Regions from separate parts of the Streptomyces sp. NBC_01224 genome, predicted to be linked through region 2. Evidence: riboswitches for the same ligand, from Rfam matches in the RefSeq annotation. Region 2 holds a riboswitch; each other region holds the start of a gene.
The links. Region 2 has a riboswitch for cobalamin ahead of OG609_RS28690 (prenyltransferase/squalene oxidase repeat-containing protein). Riboswitches for the same ligand answer to the same signal wherever they lie in the genome.
Positions count from the first base shown of each region.

Region 1 (5,323 bases), 3.3 Mb from region 2:
GACAGCACGTACTGGATCGCCACCCCGGCCAGAATCAGCCGGCCCGTAGTCATGGTGCCGCCGCGCCGGGCCATCGCGTAGACGGCGACCAGCGCAGCCATGGACCCGGCGAACGCGGCAATGGGCAGGGCCACGTCGGTGGCCGCCCCGGCGCCGACCCCCAGCACGACGACCACGGCAGCGCCCGCTGATGCCCCGGACGAGGCGCCCAGCAGAAACGGATCGGCCAACGGGTTGCGCACCAGCGCCTGGAGCACCGTTCCCGACAGGGCCAGCCCGGCGCCGACGACGGCCCCGAGCAGCACCCTGGGCAGTCGTACCTCCCACACGATCGTCGGGTACGCACCAGTGCGTTCACCACCCAGGACCGTACTCAGTACCTCGCCCGGCGGAATCCGTACGGGGCCGAGCGCCAGACCGGCCACCGCCGCCGCGAGCAGCAGCACCGTGAGAACGCCGATCACGACGGGGGTCGAGCGGAGGACGGACTTCGGACCGGGGCGGGCGGACTCCGCGCTCACGGAGTGCCGGGGTGCAGCTGCCCGGCCAGGTCCTGCACGGCGTCGGCGACCCGGACACCGAGCACGGCCGAGGACAGCGGGAGTACCGCGAACTTCTTGTTCTTGACCGCCGGCACGTCCGCGAGCGCCGGATCGTTCAGCAGCCGCTTTTTCTTGGCCGCCACCGTGGTGCCTCCGTAGTCGTAGATCACGACCACCTCGGGCTTGCGCTTGATGACCTGCTCCCAGGAGACGTCGCCGAAGGTGGCGTCGAGATCCGCGAAGACGTTCCTGCCCCCGGCGAGCCGGACGATCTCGTTGCCGATGCCCTTACCGCCAGCGGTGAACGCAGAGCTGTCGCCGGAGTCGTACACGAACACCGAGGGACGCGAGGAGCCCTTGAGATCTGCCTCGACCGCCGCGATCTTCTGTCGCTCCTCGGCAAGCAGCTTCTTGCCGCGCTCCGGTACGCCGAAGATCCTGGCGACTTGGGTGATCTCGGTGGCGAGCTGATCGATACCGACCTTGCCCTTGGTGCAGTTCTCGATGTTCAGCCGGGTGTTGATGCCGTCCTTCTGGAGCCCCGCCCGGTCCTGGCCCTTGGTCATGTCGAAAGCGCTGTTGTACCCGCCGTAGACGAAGTCGGGGTTGGCGCCGAGCAGCACTTCCTTGGAGGGGTACTCCTTCGCGAGCACCTTGGTCCTGGCATATGCGGACCGGTACTTCGGCAGGATTCTGTCGTCCAGGTAGGCCGTCCCGGCCAGCCGGTCCTGAAGCCCGAGGGCCAGCATGATCTCGGTGACGTGCTGGTTCATGGTGACGACCCGCTTCGGCGGGGCGTCGAAGGTCGCCTTCGTACCGCAGTTGGTGACCGTGTAGGGAAAACCGTCGACGGCCGGTGCGGCCTCTGCCTTGCCCACACCGCCCGTTCCGGAGCCGCAGCCGGTGAGCGGCAGCAGAAGCAGGGGTATGAGCGCGAGTGGTACACGGCGTATCGGGGGCATGGCCGAGCCTTTCCGGGGGATGTCCTCGTCCCCTGGGTCGTACGAGAAGGCGGCGCGGCCAGTATCTGGCTTCCGGGCTGCTGCAGCCCGGTCACAGTGGCGGGACCGTACCGGATTCACACCGGTTTCCTGACGCGCGTCGCCTGAGTTTTCGGAGGCCATTCTGTCAGACCGCGTATTCCGGCAGGGTGGCTTTGCACACGACGCGCGCAGCAGTTGTTCACAGCTACGGGAGACACTCGCAGAGCGGCGAGGTCGATGTGAGCTGCCCTGAGGGCCCGGCTTCGTGTCCGGTCAGTCGGTCGGGGGCGGGCCGTGTGCAAGGACCAGTCGCCGGTGTATTCGTCCAAGTTGATCCGCAGGGGCTCCAAGGTGTCGGTGTCGTGGACATCGGCCCGGATGATGCGGCCGGTGAAGTTCCCCCCTGGTCTTGGACAGCGGTTGCTTACGCTGCGGGGGTGAAGTCGTGCTGCAGCCTGGCTCGGGTTTCGAGTGGGGTGAGGTACCCGAACTCGGGGTGCTTGCGGAGCCTGGTGCGGTTGTACTCGACCTCGATGAAGCGGAAGATGTCAGCGCGGGCCGCCTCGCGGCTCTCCCAGACGGCGGTGCCGATCTCCGCTTTCAGCAGTCCGAAGAAGCTCTCGGCTGCGGCGTTATCGTAGCATATGCCGGTTCTTCCCATGCTCTGCCTCAGGTTCAACTCCTGTAGTTCGCGGCGGAATTCGCCACTCGTGTACTCGCTTCCGCGATCGGTGTGCATGATGCAGCCACCCTGAAGGTCACCGCGGCCGGCGGCCATCCGCAGCGCGTCGGTGACCAGCTCGGCACGATGGTGTTCGGCCATCGCGTAACCGATCACCTCGCGCGTCGCCAGGTCGATGACGGTCGCGAGATACCACCAGCCGTCGATCGTCGGCAGATAGGTGATGTCACCGACGAGCTTCATGCCGGGCCGGTTAGCGGTGAAGTCGCGGCCGACCAGGTCCGGAGCCGGTGCGGCCTTGGTGTCCTGTTGCGTCAGGTGGCGGCGTCTGCGGCGGGTGATGCCGCGGATGTCGCGCTCGCGCATGATCCGCTCGACCTTCTTCCGGTTGATCGCATGTCCCTTGCGCCGCAGCGCGGCGTGCACGCGCGGGGCGCCGTAGGCACCCCGCGAGGAGGCGTGGATCTCACGGATCTCCTCGCTCAACTCGTCCTCGGCGCACTGTCGTTCGGCCGCTGTCGGCCGGGCCGCCAGCCAGGAGTAGAAGGTGGAGCGGTTGATCCCCGTGACACGGCACAGCAAAGCCACGCTGTAGCCGCCAGGGTTGGCCTCGGCGGCCTTCTCCGCGTCGATGAAACGGCACAGCGTGCCTACTTCATCGTCTCCTTCGCGAAGAAGGCCGCTGCTTTTTTCAAGATCTCGATCGTCTGCTGCTGTTCCCGGTTCTCCCTGCGCAGCCGCTGGAGCTCATCCTTCTCCGCCGTGGTCAGCGCGCCGGGCGCCCCCTCGCCGCAGTCGACCTTCGCCTGCTTCACCCAGCCGCGAAGCCCCTCCGCACTCACACCGAGTTCCCGGGCGACCTCGGTGACGTTCCGCCCTGACGACCGGACCAGTGCCACCGCGTCCCGCTTGAACTCCGACGTGTACCGCTTGCTCATGTTGCTCTTGCCACTCAACCTGGACTGCTTCCTCCGGGACTGATCCGTCCCAGTATCAGGCTGTCCACTTCAGAGGGGGAACTTCACGGTGCCCAGGCGCAGTGAGCCCCGAAGCTGCCGGCCTATTCGGTTGGGCACCTCCAACCCAATGAGCGGCAGCGGCACCATGGAGCCGGCCTTGAGGACCAACGGCAGCTCGATGCGCTCAGCCTCGTTGCCGACCTGCACCGGCGCCGCGAAGTGCACCGACGGGTTGAACAGCATCTGGGTACGCCGTGCCCTCTTCCAGCCCACGCGCTGAATGGCCCGCAGCCGCCACAGCGCCCGCTTCAGGCGATGGCCGGGGATGTCACGCCAGACCGAGTAGCCGACGATCGTCACGTCCAGGCGGCCGACGTTCGAGGCATCGGTGCGCACCCACCACCGGCCGGGCAAGCCGACCCGGCCTCCTGCGGTACGCACTTGGGACGCCACCGTGGAACCCACTTTGGTGCCCGGCACCGAGCAGGACGGAAAAACCGCAGGTCACCACACAGAAGCGGCCGCGCGCCGCGTTGTCACTACCCTCTTCTCTCCTCCTGAACTTCTGTGTGATGTCCGTGGAGGAGGAGATCATCGGGTCTGGGGGCCGGATGCCCTCTGCGGCCGGGCGCGGCCGGCGCCCGGCAGGTGGCCGCGCGGGACAGAAGACGGGAAGGGAGCGGAGCTGATGGCGGGGAAGCGGGAGGAGAACCCGGCGGGGTCATCGAACAACCTGCGCGGCGACGTGCTGCGTGTGCTCGGAGTGCTGAAGGTCGCGACGGTCGAACAGATCCAGCAGATCTCAGCCCCGCACCTGAGCTACCGGCACACCGACAAGGACGAGCCCTCGAAGCGGAAGCAGGCCCGCACCGCCTCGCACCTCGGGGTGCTCTCCGATCTGCGCAAGCACGGCCTGGCGGAGAACGGCGGGCAGATCTCGGGTGGCGACACGCTGCGCAACCTGACGCCCATGGGCCTGAAGGCCGCCTCCTACGAGCTGGGACGGCCGGTGGGGGAGATGGGCAACCCGGCCCGTGGCGCGGGCCGCACCGGTGCCTTCCACCCGATGGTGGTCAACGACGCCGTGCTCGCCCTGCTGCGCCCGAAGCCGGACCTGGCCCAACTCGTTGACGAGCCGGCCGAAGTCCTCGCCGCCGCGCAGGCCGCAGTCGACGCGCCGGACGGGCTGGGCACCATCGCCTCCTACGCGACCGAGGTGGCGCTGCCCGCGACGGGCACCTGGTCCAATCCCGGCAGGGGCGGCGCCCAGGCGGACATCGTCATCACCTCGCCCGAGGACGGGGTGCCGCTGTTGTTCGTGGAGATCGACAACTGCTACGAGTCCGCGCAGGTACTCGCCGGGAAGATCGACAAGTACGTGCGGTTTGGCCAGCGGAAGGTGAAGGACGCCGACGGCAAGGAGCGGCCGATGTGGCGCACCCGCTGGTGGGTGCCCGACGGCCGACACGGCGATCAGCCGCACCCTCCGCTGCTGCTCGTCTTCAACCGCGTCGGCCCGCGCAACCCCAACACCGTCATCGCACAGCTGGCCGAGCTGACCCAGCGGCACTGGCAGGGAACCGCATACGACGACGGCTTCCACATGTACGACGGCAAGCTCCCCATCGTGGTCACCGGCATGAAGCAGCTCCAAGAGCACGGCCCGGCCGGGGCGGTCTCCGACGCTTCGGCCGCCCGCACAACCAGGCGCTCCTGGAAGCGATCGGCAACCCTCGCCGGGAAGCGTACGACGTCCGCCGACAGGCCGAGTACGCAGCCCGCGAGCGGGAGTACAAGGAGCAGCTACGCCGCGCCGCCGCGCAGCAGAAGGCCGAGCGGGAGGCCCGCCGTCCCGTGTGCGCTAGCTGCGGAACCCGGTTCACCGACGAACGGTGGGAGGCGGCGCAGGTGACGGACTGGGGCACCCCGAAGGACTCCCACCCACACCTGCGCGACGCCTGCAAGCAGAGGGTCGTCGCCGCCGGTGGAGGCCAAGCCGCTGGCAAGCAGGAGCACTAGGAGCAGGAGCGTGGCGGGGCAGAGCAGCAGAACTTCCAACGTGAGGCCCGCCGTCCTGTCTGCACTGGCTTCGTTGGTCTCTAGGAGCAGCGTTTGTCGACGGATCGCGGAGGCAGTCGTCGATCGACCGGCTTGTGA
Region 1 is NZ_CP108529.1:9,621,529-9,626,851, forward strand. Features, by position in the region: gene OG609_RS44165 (FecCD family ABC transporter permease) at 1-521, opposite strand, end outside; gene OG609_RS44170 (ABC transporter substrate-binding protein) at 518-1,504, opposite strand; cobalamin riboswitch at 1,544-1,695, opposite strand; gene OG609_RS44175 (IS3 family transposase) at 1,950-2,852, opposite strand; gene OG609_RS44180 (transposase) at 2,858-3,145, opposite strand; gene OG609_RS44185 (hypothetical protein) at 3,215-3,607, opposite strand; gene OG609_RS44190 (replication-relaxation family protein) at 3,855-5,078, shown strand.
Region 1: another riboswitch for cobalamin. It lies ahead of OG609_RS44170 (ABC transporter substrate-binding protein); the one in region 2 lies ahead of OG609_RS28690 (prenyltransferase/squalene oxidase repeat-containing protein).

Region 2 (5,323 bases):
GCGGCCGCGGGCCACAGCGGAAGCACCGGTGCGACCAGCGGTACGACCCCGGGGCGCAGCGCCTCCCCGTCGACACCGCCCGCCCAGATCATCGCCACGGCCACCGCGACCCCCGAACCCGCCACCAGCCAGGCCCGCACACCCCACCGGTCGGGCCGGTAGCGGGTACGGACCGAGCGGGCCCCGCCGAGCCGCAGCCCGGCCATCGCGGCGACGAGCCCGGCGATCAGCAGCGGCAGGCCGTACACCGCACCCTGCGCGGCCAGCAGACCGTACGTACCCGCGCACACCCCGAGCAGCCCGCCGAGCGTGAGGACGTTCGTGGTGTGCCGGACGGCGGGCGGGACCTGGGCGGTGCGCCCGTATCCGCGCGCGTCCATCGAGGCCGCCACCGCGACCGACCGCTCCAACGCGCCCTCCAGGACCGGCAGTCCGATCTGGAGGACCGCCTTGATGCCGCCGGTCGGACGGCCACGCAGTCGGCGTGCGGTGCGCAGCCGCGCGACATCGGCGACCATGTTCGGCGCGAACGTCATCGCGACGACGACGGCGACCCCCGCCTCGTACAGCGCACCCGGCAGCGACTTCAGCAGCCGGGCCGGGTTGGCGAGCGAGTTCGCCGCACCGACGCAGATCAGCAGGGTGGCCAGTTTCGCCCCGTCGTACAGCGCGAAGACCAGCTGCTCGGCGGTGACCCGGCCACCGATCCTGACGCCCTTCGCCCAGTCGGGCAGCGGCACCTCGGGGAGTGTGAACACGGGATGCGTACCGGGGATCGGCGAACCGAGAAAGACGGAGAAGACCAGCCGCACACCGACGACGAACAGCCCGATCCTGATGAACGCCCCGTACGAACGGGCCCATGGCGCATCCGTACGGCGCGCCGCGACCACATAGCCCGCCACCCCCACCAACAGGCCGAGCAGCAGCGGATTGGTGGTCCGGGACGCGGCGGTGGCGAGGCCGAGCGCCCACAGCCACCAGGCCCCGGCGGGCAGGGCGTTGCTCCGGGTCGCCCCGGGGGCGCGCAGCGGGCGGCGCAGCCGGACCGGGCCGGTGGTCGAGGCGGTCATCCGCGGCGGCGGCGGGCCTGCACGACTGCGGCTATGCCGAGGAGAACAACGGCGCCGACCCCGACCAGCACCCCGGCGGACGGTCCGCCACCGGAGCCACCGGAGTCCCCCGAGCCGGCGGCGGAATCGGCCGGGGACGCGGATGCGGACGCGGCAGGCGCCTCGTGACCGTTGCCCGAGACCTGTTCACCGCAGCCCGAGCCCGGATAGTCGGATATGGCACAGAGCAGCGCGTCGCTGTTGTAGCGCAGCGGTTTGGCCACCGAGGCGAGCGCCTCCGCGGTGCTCGCGTCCGGGGCGACCCGTGCGCACGCGGTGCGCAGCGAGGGCGGAGTCTGGCCGGTCGGGGCGTCCGCCGCCGTGCCCGGGTCGATGACCAGCGCGACCCGCTTGGTGCCGTCCTCGGCCGGGGTGTCCGCGCAGATCTTCGCGAAACCGGGGGAACGGCGCGGCTTCGCCGAGTCCTGGGAGTCCTCGCTCACGGAGAACCGGAAGCCCTGCACCGCGCCGTCGTCCGGCCGGACCAGGGACGGGCCCTGGGTGGCGTACGTCCAGCCGGTGCCGGAGCCCTCCCAGAACGACCAGTACCGGTACCCGGCCGCCTGAGCCGTCCCCGCGCCGAGCACGGCCAGGACGGCGCCCAGGACCGCCAGGAGAGCGGCGGCCCTTCCCACCCGCCTCACAGCTGCTGGTTCTTCCGGCGGCCGCTGATCAGGAAGCCGGCGCCCGCACCGACGACGAGGCCGATGCCGACGTACCACCACACGCCGCCGATCACGTCGTCCCCGCTGTGGACCTGGTCCTTCTCCGTGGCCACGTACCCGGTGTCGGCGGACGGGTCGGGCGTCGTGATGGCCGCGGGGGCGGGACCGGTCGCGTTCAGCTTGTCGACCAGGTCGACGCCGCCGAAGTCGCGGGCGTCGGCGCCGGTCGCGTGCGCGGCGAGGGCGAGCTGCGCGTAGGCGGCGGGACCGTTCTGCTCGGCCCAGGCCCCGGAGTTCTTCTTCAGCCAGGCCACGGCCTTGGCCGCCTTGTCCTGGTGGCCCGCGGCCGACAGTGCGACGACCGCGTCCGCGGTATTGCCGAAGTCGGGCTGCGGGGTGGAGTCGGTGGCGCCGGGCATCGGCGCCAGGTTGAGATGACCGCTGGTCGCGAGGGCGTCTGCGAGGAAGTGGGCGCCGTTCTGCGCGGCCTGCTCGGGCGTGAGACCGGACCCCGGGTGGCAGCTGGGCGCCTTGACCGCGGCGTTGTTCCCGACGGCCAGGGCCTTGCCCATCGTGCCGAGCACGGCGGCCGCGGTGGCGTCAGCGTTGGCGGCGAGCTTCCCGGCCTTGTCGGGCTGGTAGGCGAAGGCGCCGCCGTCCTTGCTGTCGCACGGGATCGCGAGCCCCAGCAGTGCGTCGTAGGGGGTCTTGCCGCCCGGGGTCGTGATGTCCGCGATCCGCTGGCCCTGCCGGGCAAGGGCGCCGATCACCAGCGAGGTGGAGTTGGCGTCACTGGCCCCGCCCGCGGTGTAGCCCCAGCCGCCGTCCTCGTTCTGTACGGACTTCAGCCAGCGCACCGAGTTGTTCACGGTGTCCCGGTGCCCGCCCACCTCGACGAGCGCCTGGACGGCGGCCGCGGTGGCATTGGTGTCCAGCATGGTCTTCTCGGTGCACGGCTGGGAGACGTCGGGCCGGTACGCGGCGTAGGCGCCGTTGCCGCACTGCTGGGCGATCAGCCAGTCCACCGACTTCGTGGCGGGCGTGACGCCCTCGACCCGCTGAGCGAGGAAGGCCAGCGACTGCCGCCAGACACCGTCGTACGTGGGGTCCTTCGTCCCGTACAGCCCGGCAGGCAGTGCGGCGGACGGCGAGGGCGACGGGGACGGCGCTGCGACCGCGACCGGGGCAGCGGCCGCACAGAGCACGGTGGCGGTGGCGGCGAGCGTTGCTGCGCTGCGGCGTACGGTCATGGCGGGCGGGGCCTCTCCTGCGGGGGAACCGGGCACAGGCACGCTCACGCACCAGGCTCCGGCTCCGTATACCTCGACGGTGCCGACCACCGGGGTTCCGGTGGTGCGAGCCGGTCACGACCGCGGACAGGGCATTCCGACTCACCGTCTCCTACGACGGTTCACGGCTGCGTGGTCAGTGCCGGATTTGCACCGGCTTCCCCCTGAACGGGCATGATGACGACTCGCCCACTGTACCGGGCGCGGTCGGAGCGGTTCCGGGCCGGGAGGAGCGCCACCGCCCGCCCTCCGGCCCGCTGGAGCGTGGGCCGCCTTCACACTGCGACGTACGTCACGGGCTCGCTCCCCGCCACCGCCTCCGCGCGACCCAGCTTCACCAGCCGACGCAGATGCGCCTCGGCCTCCGAGACGGCGATGTTCCGTGATCCAGGCGGAATCTGCTCCCAGGGCCGGTTCCACTCCATCCGCTCGGCCAGCTGCCACGGTGTCAGCGGGGTGGCCAGCAGTCCGAGCAGCCCGGTCAGCCGCTCCTCGTGATGGTCCAGGAGTTCCCGCACACGCCCCGCGGCATCCGCGAACGCGTACTGATGGGCGGGCAGCACTTCGGCGACCCCGAGCCTGCCGATGCGCTCCAGGGAGTCGAGGTAGTCCCCGAGAGGGTCGGTCACCGTCGCGTCGTCCGGGTCCTCGTACAGCCCGATGTGCGGGCTGATGCCCGGCAGCAGATGATCTCCGGAGAAGAGGCGCCCCCGGCCGGGCAGGTCGGCGGGGTGGTGCTCCTCCAGGTGGAGGCAGACGTGACCGGGGGTGTGACCGGGGGTCCAGATCGCCCGCACCTTGCGCCCTGCCAGGTCCAGGAGTTCACCGGGCACGATCTCCCGGTCCGGCATCGCGGCCCGCAACCCGGGCAGGGTACGCATCCGGCCCCCGTCGGCCGCGGCGGCCCGCAACGGCGCGAGATGCTCCTCGGGCGCACCGACCGCGGTGAGCTTCGCCACGAGGTACTTCAGCCAGGTGCCTGGTTCCGACTGCCGGGTGCGGCGCACGATCGCGGTGTCCGCCGCGTGCATGGCGATCCAGGCGCCGGACGCCTCGCGCACCTGCCCGGAGAGGCCGTGGTGGTCCGGGTGATGGTGGGTGATGACCACACCGTGGATGTCGCCGATATCCACACCGACGGCGGCGAGCCCGTCGGTGAGCGTGTCCCACGCCTCCGGATCGTCCCAGCCCGTATCGATCAGGACCGGCCCGCGATCGGTGTCGAGAACATGCACAAGAGTGTGGCCGAGCGGATTGTCAGGGATGGGGACCTTGATGCTGTGCACGCCCCCGCCGTGGTCGGTCACCTGTGTCATGGGTCCCCATCTCTCTCGGCGACGTGCAGCTGTGGTGCGTAGCGCCCACTGTAACGAGAACTTGTTTCAGTAGTAGCCCCGGTCGACCATCTGTCAGGCGCGGTACGTGCTGTGCGCCGGAGGTGACGCGGGCCGGTCCGCCGGTGATCCGGGCGGGTGCTGTCGCAGCCGTGGACTCCTGGAACTGGAACTGGTATCAGTTCTGACACAGAGTCAGACAATGAGTCGGGTAAGACCGACCGGCACATGGGGGTGGGAGAAGGAGCGGGGCTGGGTGCGTGCAGCTGCAAGGCGGAGGAGGGAGGCAACGCGGAGCGTTGTTGACTGACGACAACGCCGCAGGTGTGCGTGGACAGCCCCGCGACGCCGCCCCCCCCATGTGCCGGTCGGTCTGACGCGCCGGGCCGCGGGAGGCAGCAGCCATGACCGAGCTTGTCGAACACGGAAAACTGTTCATCGGCGGGGAGTTGGTCGATCCACTGGGCCGGGATGTCATCGAGGTCATCTCCCCGCACACCGAACAGGTCATCGGCCGGGTGCCGCACGCCTGCGAGGGGGATGTGGACCGGGCCGTCGCCGCCGCCCGGCGGGCCTTCGACGAGGGGCCCTGGCCGCGGGCGTCCCTCGATGAGCGGATCGAGGTGATCACCCGGATCAAGGACGCGTTCGCCGTGCGGTACGAGGAGATCGCCCGGGTCATCAGCTCGGAGAACGGCACCCCGTACACGTCCAGCATCATGGTCCAGGCGCTCGCCGCGATGATGGTGTGGGACGCGGCGATCACCGTCGCCCGCACCTTCCCGTACGAGGAGCGGCGGGACGGGGTGCTCGGGCCGCTGCTGGTGCGCCGGGAGCCGGTCGGGGTGGTCGCGGCCGTGGTGCCGTGGAACGTTCCGCAGTTCACCGCCGCCGCCAAGCTCGCGCCCGCGCTGCTGGCCGGC
Region 2 is NZ_CP108529.1:6,371,310-6,376,632, forward strand. Features, by position in the region: gene OG609_RS28680 (energy-coupling factor transporter transmembrane protein EcfT) at 1-1,073, opposite strand, end outside; gene OG609_RS28685 (SCO2322 family protein) at 1,070-1,756, opposite strand; gene OG609_RS28690 (prenyltransferase/squalene oxidase repeat-containing protein) at 1,753-3,027, opposite strand; cobalamin riboswitch at 3,140-3,277, opposite strand; gene OG609_RS28695 (MBL fold metallo-hydrolase) at 3,342-4,382, opposite strand; gene OG609_RS28700 (aldehyde dehydrogenase) at 4,805-5,323, shown strand, end outside.

Region 3 (5,323 bases), 610 kb from region 2:
TCGTAGTGGACCGGGTCGGCATTCCACATCGCCGCGTGCGGAGCCTGCGGTACGGCGCGCAGGGCGACCAGGTCCGGACGGCGGGCGGCCAGATCGCGGGACGGCTGCCAGGGGGCCAGGGTGTCGTCCGGGCCGTGGAAGATCAGGGTCGGGACATGCAGCGCCATTGCGAGGGAGCCGTCCAGGAGCCGGGCGCCGCGCAGCCCTGTCTGCCCCTGGGCGGCCCGGACGGCGAGCGGCAGCAGTGCGGTCGGGACACCGCGGGCGACGGCCAGGGCGCGCAGCGTGGTGACCCAGTCCAGGACCGGGGAGTCGAGGACGAGACCGCAGATCCGATTGCGGAGCGCGGAGTTGACGGCCGCGTGCAGTGCCATCGAGGCGCCGGTGGACCAGCCGTGCAGGACGACCTTCTCGGCTCCGTACCGCACGGCGAAGCGGATCGCCGCGTCCAGGTCGCGCCATTCGGACTCGCCGAGGTGGATGAGGCCGTCCGGGGAACGTGGGGCTCCGGCGTCACCGCGGTAGGCCAGGTCGAGCACGGGCAGGCGCAGATCGTGCAGGAACTCCATGACGTTCATGGGGTGTTCCCTGGTGGTACCGAGGCCGTGCACGGTGATGACCCAGGTGTCGCGGGGGCCGGGCAGGAACCAGGCGGGCAGGGGGCCGAGTTCGCCGGGGATCTCGACTTCCCTGTGATCGAGTCCGAGGGCCGATGAGGGGTCGCCGCTGTGCAGTTGCGGGGTGACGCGGACCTTGGCGCCGGTTTCCAGGCTGCCGCGGTTGACCCGTTCCAGTCTGCGGACGACGGTGTCGGGGGCGTGGTGGGCGTGTTCGATCACCGGGCCGACGACGGCGTGGACGTCGTCGCCCACCAGTCCGTACGTACCGGGCCGCAGGGCGGCGAAGGAGCGGGTCAGGGTGACCTGCCCGGCCGCTGTGGCGTGCACGGTGAGTCTGCGGTCGGCGGGGAGCGGTCGTCCGGACGGCACTCTGAGGGCGGCGTCGCTGGCGTACCGGCCGGCCGCGACCGTTGCCGCACCGACGCCGAGGATCGTGGTGACGGCTGCTGCCGTGACTGTTGCCGGGCGCACCGCTTCAGTGTCGTGGGGTGCGCCGCGCCCTGCCAGCGGACGGGGGCCGTCCGGTGCGCCGCCGGGGGCAGGACGGACGGATGGGATGGGACAGCCGGGACGGCGGGGACAGGCAGGGGCCGGGTCAGCCCGGTTGCCCGTATCCCTTCAGTGCCTCCTGTACGTCGCGCAGCTGGGCCGGGGAGAGCAGGGCCGGTGTGTGTCCGGGGACGGAGCTTGCGGTGAGCCACAGCCGGCAGAGCCATTCCAGCTGGGCGGTCCGGTCGTACGCCTCGTCCAGGGTCGCTCCGTAGGTCACGGTTCCGTGGTTCTGGAGCAGGCAGCCCGTACGGCCCCGCAGAGCGGCGAGCATGTTCTCGGCCAGCTCCTCGGTCCCGTAGCGCGCATAGGCCGCGACCCGGACGGGGCCCCCGAGCATGGCTGCGGCGTAGTGGACCGAAGGGACCTCGGGGACCAAGGTGGAGACGGCCGTGGCGTGCACCGCGTGGGTATGCACGACGGCGGCCGCATCACTGTTCCGGTAGACCGCGAGATGGAGCGGGAGTTCGCTGGTCGGGGCCAGTTCGCCGAGGACACGGTTGCCTTCCAGATCGACGCCGACGGCGTCCTCGGGGCGGAGCCGGTCGTACGGCACTCCGCTCGGGGTGACCAGGACCGTCCCGCCGACCCGTGCCGACACATTTCCCGAGGTCCCGACGACGAGGCCGTCCGCCGCCGTCCTGCGGGCGGTGGCGACGACACCGCCCCAGGCACGTTCGATCGCATCCCGTTGCTGATCGCTCATGCGGAGATCCTGTCAGCCCTGGAGGCGAACGGGCATGCGATCGGGGGGATAAGTCACAAACCGGAGAAGTTTACAAAGGGGGTGACAGAGGGCGAATCGGGCCCGAATCGCCCCTTCGCCCGGCCCCCACCGCCCCGCGAAGGACAAACGGAACGGCCCGACTCCGGTTGGAGTCACCACAGCGCCCTGCCCAGTTCATCTTCCGTTCATCCAGGTTGCCTACGGTCCACGTGCCAATGACGTCGAACGATTGCCTGGGTAAATGGAACACATCACGCTGCTACTCGCGATTGTGATCGTGACAGCTCTAGTGTTCGATTTCACGAACGGTTTCCACGACACCGCCAACGCGATGGCGACCACCATCTCGACCGGTGCACTCAGACCGAAGACAGCGGTGGCCATGTCCGCCGTTCTCAACCTCGTCGGCGCGTTCCTGTCGGTCGAGGTCGCCAAGACGATCTCCGGCGGGATCATCAACGAGGACGGGCTGCGGACAGAAGTCATCTTCGCGGCACTCGTCGGCGCCATCCTGTGGAATCTGCTGACCTGGCTGGTCGGACTGCCGTCCAGCTCCTCGCACGCCCTGTTCGGCGGACTGATCGGCGCAGCCGTGATGTCGGCGGGCTGGTCGTCGGTCAACGGCGGCACCGTCGTCACCAAGGTGCTGCTCCCCGCGGTCGCCGCCCCGATCGTCGCCGGTCTGGCCGCACTGCTGGCCACCAGGCTGACGTACCGGATCGGCGGGAAGATCCGCAACGACGCCCAGGAGAAGGCCACTGCCAAGGGCTACCGCGCCGGCCAGATCGCCTCGGCCGGACTGGTCTCCCTCGCCCACGGCACCAACGACGCGCAGAAGACCATGGGCATCATCACCCTGGCCCTGGTCACCAGTGGCGTCCTGCACCCCGGCTCCAACCCGCCGGTCTGGGTCATCGTCTGTGCCGGTACGGCCATCGCACTCGGCACCTACCTGGGCGGCTGGCGCATCATCCGCACCATGGGCAGCGGCCTCACCGACCTCAAGCCGCCACAGGGCTTCGCCGCCCAGACCAGCGCGGCCACGGTCATCCTGGCCTCCTCGCACCTCGGCTTCTCCCTCTCCACCACCCAGTCCTGCTCCGGCGCCGTGATGGGCGCGGGGCTCGGCCGCCAGGGCGGCGTGGTCCGCTGGTCCACCGCCACCCGGATGTTCATCGCCTGGGGTCTGACACTGCCCGCCGCGGGCCTGGTCGGCGCGGGCGCGGAACTCCTCACCAAGCAGGGCACCTGGGGTGTCGTGGTCGTCGCGGCGCTGCTGGTCGTGGGCTCCGGGGCGATCTGGCTGGTATCGCGCCGCAAGCCGGTCGGCCACGGCGATGTCGCGCCGACGGGCGGCGACGCCGAGCCCGCGGGCGTCGTCACCACGGCCATCGCCGCCGTCAGCCCGCCGCTCACCACGGCCCAGGCAGCGGCCCAGGACCTCAAGACCACCATTCCGGCTCCGGCCGGAACCACCCAGGACCCGGCGCGACCCGCCACCGTCTAGGCCAGCCGCCTAGGCAGGCCGTCTAAGGATTCAGCATGAACATCGACTGGGCAGCCCTCGGCTCCGTCTTCGGCGTCTCCCTCGTCGTCACCGTCGCGCTGGTGGGTTTCTTCACCCTGGGCATCGTCGGTCTCTCCAAGCAGCCCGAACCGGCGGCGCAGGGCGGCTCCGGAGGCTCGCTCCTGCTGGCCCGCGTCGGCGCTTACGTCTGCTTCGCGCTGTGCGCTGCGGCGGTCGCGTACGGGATCTATCTGATCGTCGCCTGAGCCCTCCTCCGCGCACTCCCCCGTCGGGCCGGACACACCTCGTGTGTCCGGCCCGTTGTGGTGTGCCCGGTCCGATGTGGGGCTCAGCACACTGCACCGTCGCAGGTCAACGGCAAGTTGACGGGCGTTCGCGGAGCGTGGTGGACTGCCGGAGCCAATTACGGCGACAGCAGAGGAAGCCGGTGCGAATCCGGCGCGGTCCCGCCACTGTCACCGGGGAGCAGTCCCCCACACCGGAAGTCACGGCACGCGCGAGCGGGTTGGAAGGCCGGGGGAACTGCGGATCCGGGAGCCAGGAGACTCTCGTCGCCGGTCACGTCGAACCAGGGCGCGGACCCTGAGTGAGGACATATCGCCATGCCTGGCTGCCGTGCGTCCGTTGCTGTGGCGCTCTCGACGAGAGCCGCCTGTACGAAGGTCCTTCGAGGCGTATCGGCCGGTTGAGCCGTGCGTGCCGACCGCATTTTCGCGTACGGCGCCACGGCCGGTCTGATCGGCGATCTGCTGCTCGGTGACCCCCGCAGGGGACATCCGGTCGCCGCCTTCGGGCGGGCCGCAGCGGGCGTCGAGCGGCGTCTGTGGCGCGACCACCGCGGGTGGGGCGCGCTGCACATGCTCGTGTGCGCCGGAGGCGCCGCGGGTGGTGCGGCGCTGATCACCCGTGCCGTACGCAGCCACCCCGTCGCCTCCGTCGCGCTGACCGCGGCCGCCACCTGGTCCGTCGTCGGCGGTACGTCCCTGGGGCGTGAGGCCCGGGCGATCGGCGGCGCCCTGGCGGCCGGTGACATCGAGTCGGCCCGCGAGCGTCTGCCGCATCTGTGCGGGCGCGACCCGTACTCCCTCGACGGACCGCAGATCGCCCGCGCCGTGGTGGAGTCCGTGGCCGAGAACACCTCGGACGCCGTGGTCGGCGCCCTGGTGTGGGGTGCGCTGGCCGGTGTGCCCGGGCTCGTCGGATTCCGGGCCGCCAACACCCTCGACGCCATGGTCGGCCACAAGTCGCCCCGCCACCGGCGCTACGGCTGGGCCTCGGCCCGCCTCGACGACCTCGCGGGCTGGCCCGGTGCCCGGCTCACAGCCCTGCTCGCCGTGGCCGCCGGGGGGCGGCCGCGTGGAGCCGTACGGGCGTGGCGGGCCGACGCGGCGAAGCACCCGAGCCCCAACGCGGGCCCGGTGGAGGCCTCGTTCGCGGGTGCGCTCGGCGTACGGCTCGGCGGGACTCTCGCGTACGGCGGCCGGGTCGAACACCGCCCCGTCCTCAACGGGGAGGCGGGCCGGGCGGTGGAGACCGAGGACATCGAACGCGCGGTACGGCTGTCGCGCCGGGTGAGTGCGCTGGCCCTCGGCGTGTGTGTGGCGGGACGACTGGGTGCGGGCCTCGCCGCACGACGGATCGCAGGACTTCGGTCCGCAGGACTTCGGTCCGCAGGACTTCGGTCCGCAGGACTTCAGGTCACGGGACTTCAGGTCACGGGACTTCAGGTCACAGGACGTCGGATCGCAGGACGGAGACGGACATGAGCGGCGGGCTGCTGGTCGCCGGAACCACCTCGGACGCGGGCAAGAGCGTCGTCACGGCAGGCATCTGCCGTTGGCTCGTACGCCGGGGCGTGAAGGTGGCGCCCTTCAAGGCGCAGAACATGTCGCTGAACTC
Region 3 is NZ_CP108529.1:6,980,119-6,985,441, reverse strand. Features, by position in the region: gene OG609_RS31450 (alpha/beta hydrolase) at 1-1,091, opposite strand, end outside; gene OG609_RS31445 (class II aldolase/adducin family protein) at 1,216-1,875, opposite strand; gene OG609_RS31440 (inorganic phosphate transporter) at 2,138-3,403, shown strand; gene OG609_RS31435 (hypothetical protein) at 3,439-3,669, shown strand; cobalamin riboswitch at 3,842-3,972, shown strand; gene OG609_RS31430 (cobalamin biosynthesis protein) at 4,117-5,190, shown strand; gene OG609_RS31425 (cobyric acid synthase) at 5,187-5,323, shown strand, end outside.
Region 3: another riboswitch for cobalamin. It lies ahead of OG609_RS31430 (cobalamin biosynthesis protein); the one in region 2 lies ahead of OG609_RS28690 (prenyltransferase/squalene oxidase repeat-containing protein).